DNA from 2 places in the Rhizobium sp. B21/90 genome. Region 2 is predicted to be linked to the other one. Evidence: riboswitches for the same ligand, from Rfam matches in the RefSeq annotation. Region 2 holds a riboswitch; the other holds the start of a gene.
What was found. Region 2 has a riboswitch for S-adenosylmethionine ahead of metA (homoserine O-succinyltransferase). Riboswitches for the same ligand answer to the same signal wherever they lie in the genome.
Positions count from the first base shown of each region.

Region 1: it holds a riboswitch for S-adenosylmethionine, as region 2 does, so the genes downstream of both, J5278_RS16760 (O-succinylhomoserine sulfhydrylase) here and metA (homoserine O-succinyltransferase) in region 2, are expected to answer to the same signal.

Region 1 covers NZ_CP072162.1:3,459,554-3,463,972, reverse strand. The annotation lists gene J5278_RS16770 (Hsp33 family molecular chaperone) at 1-447, shown strand, start outside; gene apaG (Co2+/Mg2+ efflux protein ApaG) at 476-868, opposite strand; gene J5278_RS16760 (O-succinylhomoserine sulfhydrylase) at 1,070-2,254, opposite strand; SAM riboswitch at 2,301-2,379, opposite strand; gene J5278_RS16755 (2'-deoxycytidine 5'-triphosphate deaminase) at 2,488-3,579, shown strand; tRNA gene J5278_RS16750 (tRNA-Gly) at 3,646-3,719, shown strand; gene J5278_RS16745 (hypothetical protein) at 3,788-4,408, opposite strand.
Region 2 covers NZ_CP072162.1:472,998-477,416, forward strand. The annotation lists gene J5278_RS02200 (GntR family transcriptional regulator) at 1-302, opposite strand, end outside; gene J5278_RS02205 (aldose epimerase family protein) at 392-1,417, opposite strand; gene metA (homoserine O-succinyltransferase) at 1,524-2,447, opposite strand; SAM riboswitch at 2,494-2,574, opposite strand; gene J5278_RS02215 (ABC transporter ATP-binding protein/permease) at 2,813-4,419, shown strand, end outside.

The sequences.
Region 1 (4,419 bases), 800 kb from region 2:
CGCGACGAGGCCGGCAAGCCGCGCCATCGCTGGCGGGCCGGCGGCGTCATTGCCCAGTTCCTGCCCGATGCACCGGAGCGCATGCGCCTGCCGGACCTGCATGGCGGCGACGGCGACGAGAACGCGGTCGACCACACCGACGACGATGCCTGGGCCGAGGCCCGTTCGCTGCTGGAAACGGTGGATGCCGACGAGCTGACCGATCCGCTGGTTGGCACCGAGCGGCTGCTTTACCGGCTGTTCCACGAACGCGGTGCGCGGGTCTACGCGCCTCAGGCGGTCTTCGATCGCTGCAGCTGCTCGCGCGACAAGATCAAGGGCGTGCTGCAGGGGTTCTCCGCCCAGGAAATGGCCGAGAGCGAGGAAGACGGGCTGATTTCGGTGACCTGCGAGTTCTGCTCGACCACCTACCGCTACGAGGCGGCCGAGATCCTGGCAAAGAGCTGAGTGATGCCGGCGCCGTCTTCGGACGGCGTCAGTTCAGCGTCCGCATCAGGCCCGGCGAATCCAGCGAGAAGGCGGGGATATCGACTTCGAACGTCTCGCCCTCGTCGTTCTCCATCGAGTAATGGCCGAACATCATGCCGGAGGGCGTGTCGAGCGGGCAGCCGGAGGAGTATTCGTAGGTGTCGCCCGGATTGAGCTGCGGCTGCTCTCCAACGACGCCGGGACCGGTGACTTCGTCGACCTGTCCGTTCTGGTCTGTGATGTGCCAGTAGCGCGTGATCAGCCGCACCGCAGTGGCCGAGTGGTTGGAAATGACGATCCGATAACCCCAGACATAGCGGCTGTCTTCCGGGTCGGATTGCTCCTCCAGATAGAACGGCTCGACGATCACTTCGATATCTCGTGTAAGGGCGCGGTACATCCCAGCCACCTTGAATGAATTTGGTTACGATATCCTATAGGCTTCAACCTCGGTCAAGGAAGCGAAGGTGAATATGTGCCCAAATGGGAAGGCTGATGCGGCCTTTTGAATATTAAGGGTAATATCTTCAGTTAATAGCTTTCGGCGCAATGCGCAGAAGGCGCTGCCCGCCTGGGCCGGGCAGCGTTGCAAGACATGCGATCAGGCCGATACCTTTGCCAGCGCCTGGGCAAAATCCTCGATCAGGTCGTCGGTGTCCTCGATGCCGGCCGAGAAGCGCACCGTGCCCGGCGAGATGCCGAGTTCGGCGCGAGCCTCGTCAGTGAGGTTCTTGTGGGTGGTGGTTGCCGGATGGGTGATCAGGCTCTTGGCATCGCCGAGATTGTTGGAGATCGTGATGATATCCAGCGCGTTCTGCAGCGCGAAGGCCGCCTCCTTGCCGCCCTTCAGCTCCAGGCAGACCAGCGTCGAGCCGCCGGTCATCTGCTTGGCAATGATATCGGCCTGCGGATGGTCCTTGCGACCGGGATAGATGACCTTGGCGACCTTGCTCTGGTCGGCGAGGAAGTCGGCGATACGGCTGGCATTTTCGGTCTGCTGCTTGACGCGCAGCGGCAGGGTCTCGATGCCCTTCAGCAGCGTCCAGGCGGTGAACGGCGACATGGCAGGGCCGGTGTGGCGGTAATAATCCTGCAGGTGCTCATCGACCCAGGCCTTGTCCGACAGGATGACGCCGCCGAGCGAGCGGCCCTGGCCGTCGATGTGCTTGGTGGCCGAGTAGACGACGATATGGGCACCGAGTTCCAACGGCTTCTGGAAAAGCGGTGTCGCAAAGACGTTGTCGACCACGACCTTGGCGCCGATCTGGTTGGCAAGCCTGGCGACGCCGGCAATGTCCACCACCTCGAGGGTTGGGTTTGTCGGGCTTTCCAGGAACAACACCTTGGTGTTCGGCCGGATGGCCTTTTCCCAGTTGGCGAGATCGCGACCGTCGACCAGCGTGCATTCGATGCCGTAGCGCGGCGCCAGCGTCTCGACGACCCAGCGGCAGGAGCCGAACAGCGCGCGGGCGGCCACGATATGGTCGCCGGCTTTCACCTGGCAGAGAATGGCGGCTGAAACGGCGGCCATGCCTGAAGCCGTCGAGCGTGCCTCCTCGGCACCTTCGAGCATGCACATGCGCTTTTCGAACATGTCGTTGGTCGGGCTGCCGTAGCGGGCGTAGATAAAGCCCTCGGTCTCGCCCTTGAAGCGGGCTTCGGCCGCTTCCGAGGTGTCGTAGACGAAGCCCTGTGTCAGATAGATTGCTTCGGATGTCTCGCCGAACTGCGAGCGCAGCGTGCCGCCGTGAACGAGTTGCGTTGCGGGGCGCCAAGTCTTGGTCATGCCATCACCACCTTCGTGATACAAAAAAACCGGTCGCACAAGCAGACCGGTTTTCAACCCGGTCTTTTTAGCTACTTATTTAACGTGGCTGCAAGCCGACCGGCCAAATCACCACGGGATAAGACTGCAATACTTCCGTTGGCCGCTTGCGTCAATTCCCTGCATTTGGTTTTGTCTGCGGCAAAACAAGGCCCGTATATGGTTTTGTCTGCGACAAGACAAGGATTGAGCAGATGGCTCGCGACACTGGAATCTTGGCGGATCGCGCCATTGCCGCCCTCTTCGAGGTCGGCCGGCTGAAGACGGAGAAGGATCTCGACTTCGATCAGATCCAACCGGCGAGCCTCGATCTCAGGCTCGGGGCCAAGGCCTTTCGCGTCCGCGCCAGCTTCATGCCTGGCCCAGCGAACCTCGTCTCCGACAAGCTCGACAGGCTCAGCCTTCACGTCATCGACCTGACCGAAAGCGCCGTCCTCGAGACCGGTTGCGTTTATATCGTGCCGCTGATGGAGCAACTTGACCTTCCCCAGGACATGTCGGCCTCGGCCAACCCGAAGAGCTCGACCGGCCGCCTCGACATCTTCACCCGCGTCATCACCGACTACGCCCAGGAGTTTGACAAGATACCGGCCGGTTATTCCGGCCCACTCTACCTCGAAATCTCGCCGCGTACCTTCCCGATCGTCGTGCGCCGCGGCTCGCGCCTGTCGCAGATCCGCTTCCGGATCGGCCATGCGATGCTGTCCGAGCCGGAACTGCTGGCGCTGCACGAGACCGAGACGCTGGTCGCCAGCAAGAAGCCGAACGTCACAGGCGGCGGCATTGCTCTGTCGATCGATCTCACCGGCGACCGGGACGGCCTGATCGGCTATCGCGGCAAGCACCACACGGCTGTCGTCGACGTCGACAAGAAGGCCCAGCACGACATCTTCGACTTCTGGGAACCGCTCTACAGCCGAGGCCGCACCGAACTCATCCTCGACCCGGACGAATTCTACATCCTCGTTTCGCGCGAGGCGGTGCATGTGCCGCCGGACTATGCCGCCGAGATGACCCCCTACGACCCGCTGGTCGGCGAATTCCGCGTCCACTATGCCGGCTTCTTCGATCCCGGCTTCGGCCATGCGCCGGCCGGCGGGCGCGGCAGCCGGGCGGTGCTCGAAGTCCGCAGCCACGAGGTGCCGTTCATCCTCGAGGACGGCCAGGTCGTCGGCCGCCTCGTCTACGAGCACATGCTGGAACTCCCGGCCAGCCTCTACGGCACCGGCGCCGGCTCCAACTATCAGGCGCAGGGCCTGAAACTCTCCAAGCATTTCCGCTTGTAACCAGCAATCCCGACCGGCCATTCCATCTTGACAGCCTGGCCGAACTGTTGGAAGGCTTCGCGCCGTGCGGGTGTAGCTCAATGGTAGAGCAGCAGCTTCCCAAGCTGAATACGAGGGTTCGATTCCCTTCACCCGCTCCAACTCCACGCTTCCATATAGTGATCGCCATTTAAGACGCCATATTTCTTCGGGCGGCATGGCAGAGCCATCAACCTTTGGCTTCTCCTACCTCCAGGGGCCGATCTCCAAATATTCGAGCTATCTTGTTGTTGAGAAATCGCGGGGTGCGAAGTTCATCCTCGGTGTGACCATGCGCCACGAGGTAGCGCCACCAATTGTTACAAAGGGATTGAAATGTATTTTGCGCTAACTTAGCGACATTGGTGCCGCTATGTACGTGCGAAAATTGCCAACCTGACGGGACATCTTCATTGCCTTCCACCCAATCAATTCGAACCTCTCCGCCTTGCCAATCCCGTGCCTCGTAACGTGAGTGCTTCGAAGTGTTTGCTATTGCGTCGCACATCGCTTGCTCAGGGATCATTTGATGAAGATTGGCCCAAAAGAGAGTGTCGGAGAATTCTTCCCTTTTATCTCTTGCCGCCCTCTTTTTTGCGCTTTGCACCCATTGGCCTAGGCTCCATGAAGCAATGCTTACATTTATAGCTGCGTAAGCGAGGGGCTGGCGTTCATCTGGATAGCTGCACTGTATATCTCTGAATACTTCGACATCCCATACCAACTTTTCCCACATAGAAACTGGGTCTTTGATCAGCGCAGTGTGTGTGGTGGGCGGAATACCCGCATCCTTTGGGCGAGATGGCGACAAGTGGAATTTTT
Region 2 (4,419 bases):
AGGCGCCAGAGCGACTGTTCCATCCGCTCGACCTTCTGGGAGACGAAAGTACCGCTGCCGTGCCGCGACTCCAGAGTGCCTGCCGTCAGCAGGTCGCGATAGGCGGTGCGCACGGTGACACGGCCGAGCTGCAGTCCTTCGGCGAGATCGCGCTCGGCCGGCAATGCAGTGCCCGGTTTCAACAGTCCTTCTTGAATAAGCCCGGTCAGCGCCATTGCCAGACGCCTGTAAAGCGGCCCGCTCGCTGCCGCATCCCGCAAGCCGCGCCCGTTCAGTTCGGAAATCAAACTGGTTCTATCCATGGGTTCGGATTAGAACCTATGTAGAACCACTTTGCAAGGTATCTCTTGGGCGCCGGTCGCTTAGCCTGCGACCGGCGGAGGCCGTGCGCTTAGTTCTTCGTGAAAATGTAGTCCGTTTCCTGGCGCAGGACTTCGCCGGGATGGAGCGCTGCGGAGGAAAAGCCCGGCTGGTTGATGGCGTCGGGCCAGATCTGCGTCTCCAGGCAGAAACCGGCGAACGGACCCATCATCTTGCCGTCAATGCCGGGGACTGGGACGTCGAGCTTGAAGCCGGCGTAGAGTTGGACGCCCGGTTCCGTCGTGCGCACTTCGAGCGTTACGCCGGAATTGATGCTGCGGGCGAGAACAACGGCGCGCTTGGCCGTGCGCTCCTGCGATAGACAGAAATTGTGGTCGTATAGTACCTGTTCACCGTCGACGAAGCGCTTTATCGGGCCCATTTCTCTCAGGTCGAAGGGCGTGCCGGCGACGGGGGCGATCTCGCCGGTCGGGATCTGCCGCGCATCGGTCGGCAGGTAGTGGTCGGCTGCGATCATGATGTCGTGGTCGAGCGCATCGTCGCGGCCATCGAGGTTGAAGTAGGCGTGCTGGCAGACATTGGCGATGGTCGGCTGGTCTGTCGTGGTCTCGTAGATTACCGACAGCTCGCCATTGCCGTGGACCCAGTAGGTCGCCTGGATCGTGCAGTTGCCGGGATAGCCGCTGCGGCCATCGGGATCGACGATCTTGAGGACGACGCGGTCGGCGGCATGCTCGACGATCGTCCAGTTGCGCAGGGCGATATTGTCGAAGCCGCCGTGCAGATGGGTTACGCCGTTCTCGTTCAGGTCCAGCTGGTACGTCTTGCCGTCGAGCGTGAACCTGCCGTCGGCGATGCGGTTGGCGCAGCGGCCGGGCGTTGCGCCGAAATAGGCGGAGTGCTTTTCGTAGCTTTCGAAGTTGTCGAAGCCGAGCGTCAGGGCCGGCGTGTGGTTTTCAAGTCGGAGATCCTGGATCACTGCTCCCCAGCTGATGACATGGGCAGTCAGCCCGCCGCCCGTGATCTTGACGCGGTGTACCGTCTCGCCGGCCGCAGTCTTGCCGAAAACTTCGCGCTGCAAAGTGCTGTCCGTCATGTCCTCATCCCATTCGTCTCTAGTGCGAGGCGCCGACCCTGCCTCCATTCGCCACTATCCGCAACCCGCCTGCCGGCGGAATCAGTCCTGCGTCCCGGCGACGCGGCTATTTCTGCAAGCCGATGTCGGCCATGTCGTAGGGTGTCGTCTGGTAGATCTCGTTGATCCAGTTGCCGACGAACAGATGAGCGTGGCTGCGCCAGCGGTTGGGCGGCGTCAGGGACGGATCGTTGTGCGGGAAATAGTCGTGCGGCATCTTGATCGGGATGCCGGCATCGACGTCCCGGAAATATTCGTCTGCCAGCGACGTTGAATCGTATTCGACGTGGTTGAACATGTAGAGCCGCCTTGCCGTCTTCTCATGCACCAGGCAAATGCCCATTTCCGGCGATTCCATCAGGATTTCCAAGCCAGGGACGGTTTCGACATCCTTGCGGCGGACTTCGGTCCAGCGCGACACGGGCACGCCGAAGTCGTCGGAAAAGCCGTTGAGATAGACCGAGGACGGGTTCAGGTTCTGGTGCCGGTAGACACCGAACGCCTTTTCCTTCAGCAGATGCTTCGGCACGCCGTGAAAATGGTAGATCGCCGCCATCGCACCCCAGCAGACGTTCAGCGTCGAATGAACGTTGGTGGTCGTCCAGTCGAGGATCTGGCGCATTTCGTCCCAGTAGGTGACTTCCTCGAAGTCGAGCAACTCGATCGGCGCACCGGTGATGATGAAGCCGTCGAACTTGCGATGTCTGATCTCCTCCCAGGTCTCGTAGAACGACAGCAGATGCTCCTCGGAAGTGTTCTTCGCCTTGTGCCCGCCGATGCGGATCAGCGAGAACTCGACCTGCAGCGGCGAGGCGCCTACGAGGCGCGCCATCTGGATTTCGGTCTTGATCTTGTTGGGCATCAGGTTGAGCAGCCCGATCTGCAGCGGACGGATATCCTGACGGACGGCCATCGTCTCTGTCATCACCCGCACGCCCTCTTTGACGAGGGTATCGAAGGCGGGCAGTGTATCGGGGATCTTAATGGGCATGCGCGTTACTCGATCAACTAAACCGGCGGCGAAAAAACGAATCGCTACCGGTCCGCATGCGGCCCTGATTTAGCGACTTGTTTAACGTGGCTGCAAGCCGGCCGGCCAAATCACCACGCGATGTTAAATAGCGCTGGACAGGTTTCGAATCAACATCAATCGCCGGTTGGTAAATGCGCGGCGCGGCGTGGTGAACCTGCAGCGGCATTCGGGCGTATAAGGCTTTCATAAGGTTTGAAGCGCAAGCTGATGGCGAGGAGGGCGGTTCCAGGCCAGGGATCGCTGGCGCTACGCGCTTCGGGCTCGCATGGATGGACATGTGCGATGGCCATGACTATCTGAGGGATGAGGATCAGGATTTTTTAATGGCCGTTGATACTACAGAGAAGCCCAGCGTCCAGGGCGATGCGCGCGTCGGATACGACTTGAGTGTGCTGTACAGGTTGAGGATGATGCTTTCGGCGTTCTGGCATTCGCCAGTGCGCGTCAGGCTCATATCGCTCGTGGTGTCGCTGTTCGTCATCATTCTCGTGACAGCTTATGTGCAGGTTCTCCTGAACGAATGGAATGCGCCGTTCTACGATTCGCTGGCGCGACGCGACCTCAACGAATTCGTGAAGCAGCTTGGTGTCTTCGGCATGATCGCCGGCACCCTGCTAGTCCTCAACGTCATCCAGGCCTGGCTGAACCAGATGGCGGCGCTCTACATGCGCGAGGGCCTGGCGCGCGACCTGGTCGACCAGTGGCTGAAGGGCAAGCGGGCCTTACGGCTGGCATCGTCTGGTCTGATCGGCGTCAATCCGGACCAGCGGCTCCACGAGGATGCCCGCAACCTTGCAGAAAGCACCACGGGCCTTGCGATCGGCCTCGTCCAATCGACGATCCTGCTGATCAGCTTCATCGGCGTGCTCTGGGAGCTGTCGAGCGGCTTCATATTCCATTTTCGCGGCAGCAGCTTTTCCATTCCGGGATACATGGTGTGGGCGGCGATTATCTATGCGGCCTCGGCTTCTTTCCTCAGCCAGTTCGTCGGCGGCAAGCTGGTGCGGCTCAATGCCGACCGCTACTCCAAGGAGGCCGAACTGCGTTTCGCGCTGATGCACGCCAACGAGTACATGCCGTCGATCACCATTGCCGGCGGACAGGAAAACGAGCGTCGCCGCATCAACGGCGATATTTCCTCGGTGCTCGGCGTTATCCGCAAGCTGGCCATCGCCAACACCAACCTTACCTGGGTATCTGCGAGCTACGGCTGGATGGTGCTGGTCATTCCAATCCTGGTGGCGGCGCCAGCCTACTTCTCGGGCGGCCTCAGCATCGGCCAGTTGATGATGGTGGTTGGCGCTTTCAACCAGGTGAACACGGCGCTGCGCTGGTATGTCGCCAATTTCGGGCCGATCGCCGAGTGGCGCGCGACGCTGATGCGCGTTACCGATTTTCGCGAGGCGGTGGTCGAGATGGATATCGAGGACCACCTGCCCAACATGATCGACGTCGCCCGCGCCGCGCCTGGCATGATGGTGCTGAAGGATCTCGAAGTCTCCACCAAGATGTCCGACGAGATCGTCGAGAACGGTTTCCGGATCCGCGAGGGCACGGTGACGATCACCGCCGGCGAGCACATCATGATCAACGGCGATCACGGCGTGAACCGCAAGCTGTTGTTCCAGGCGCTTGCCGGCGAATGGCATTGCGGCAAGGGCGAGATCGACCTGCCGCCGCCGGAAGACATGCTGTTCATGCCGCACACCGCCTATGTGCCGAGCGGAACGCTGCGCGAGGCCATGACCTTCCCCGAGGCACGCGATGCCTACCCGGATTCCGACCTCGAAATGGCGATTGAAAAAGCCGGTCTCGGCAGGCTGAAAGGCAAGCTCGATACGAACGCCCGCTGGGATCGTATGCTCGATACCGACGAACAGAAGGCCGTCGGTTTTGCCCATGCCCTGCTCGCCAAGCCGCGCTGGCTGAT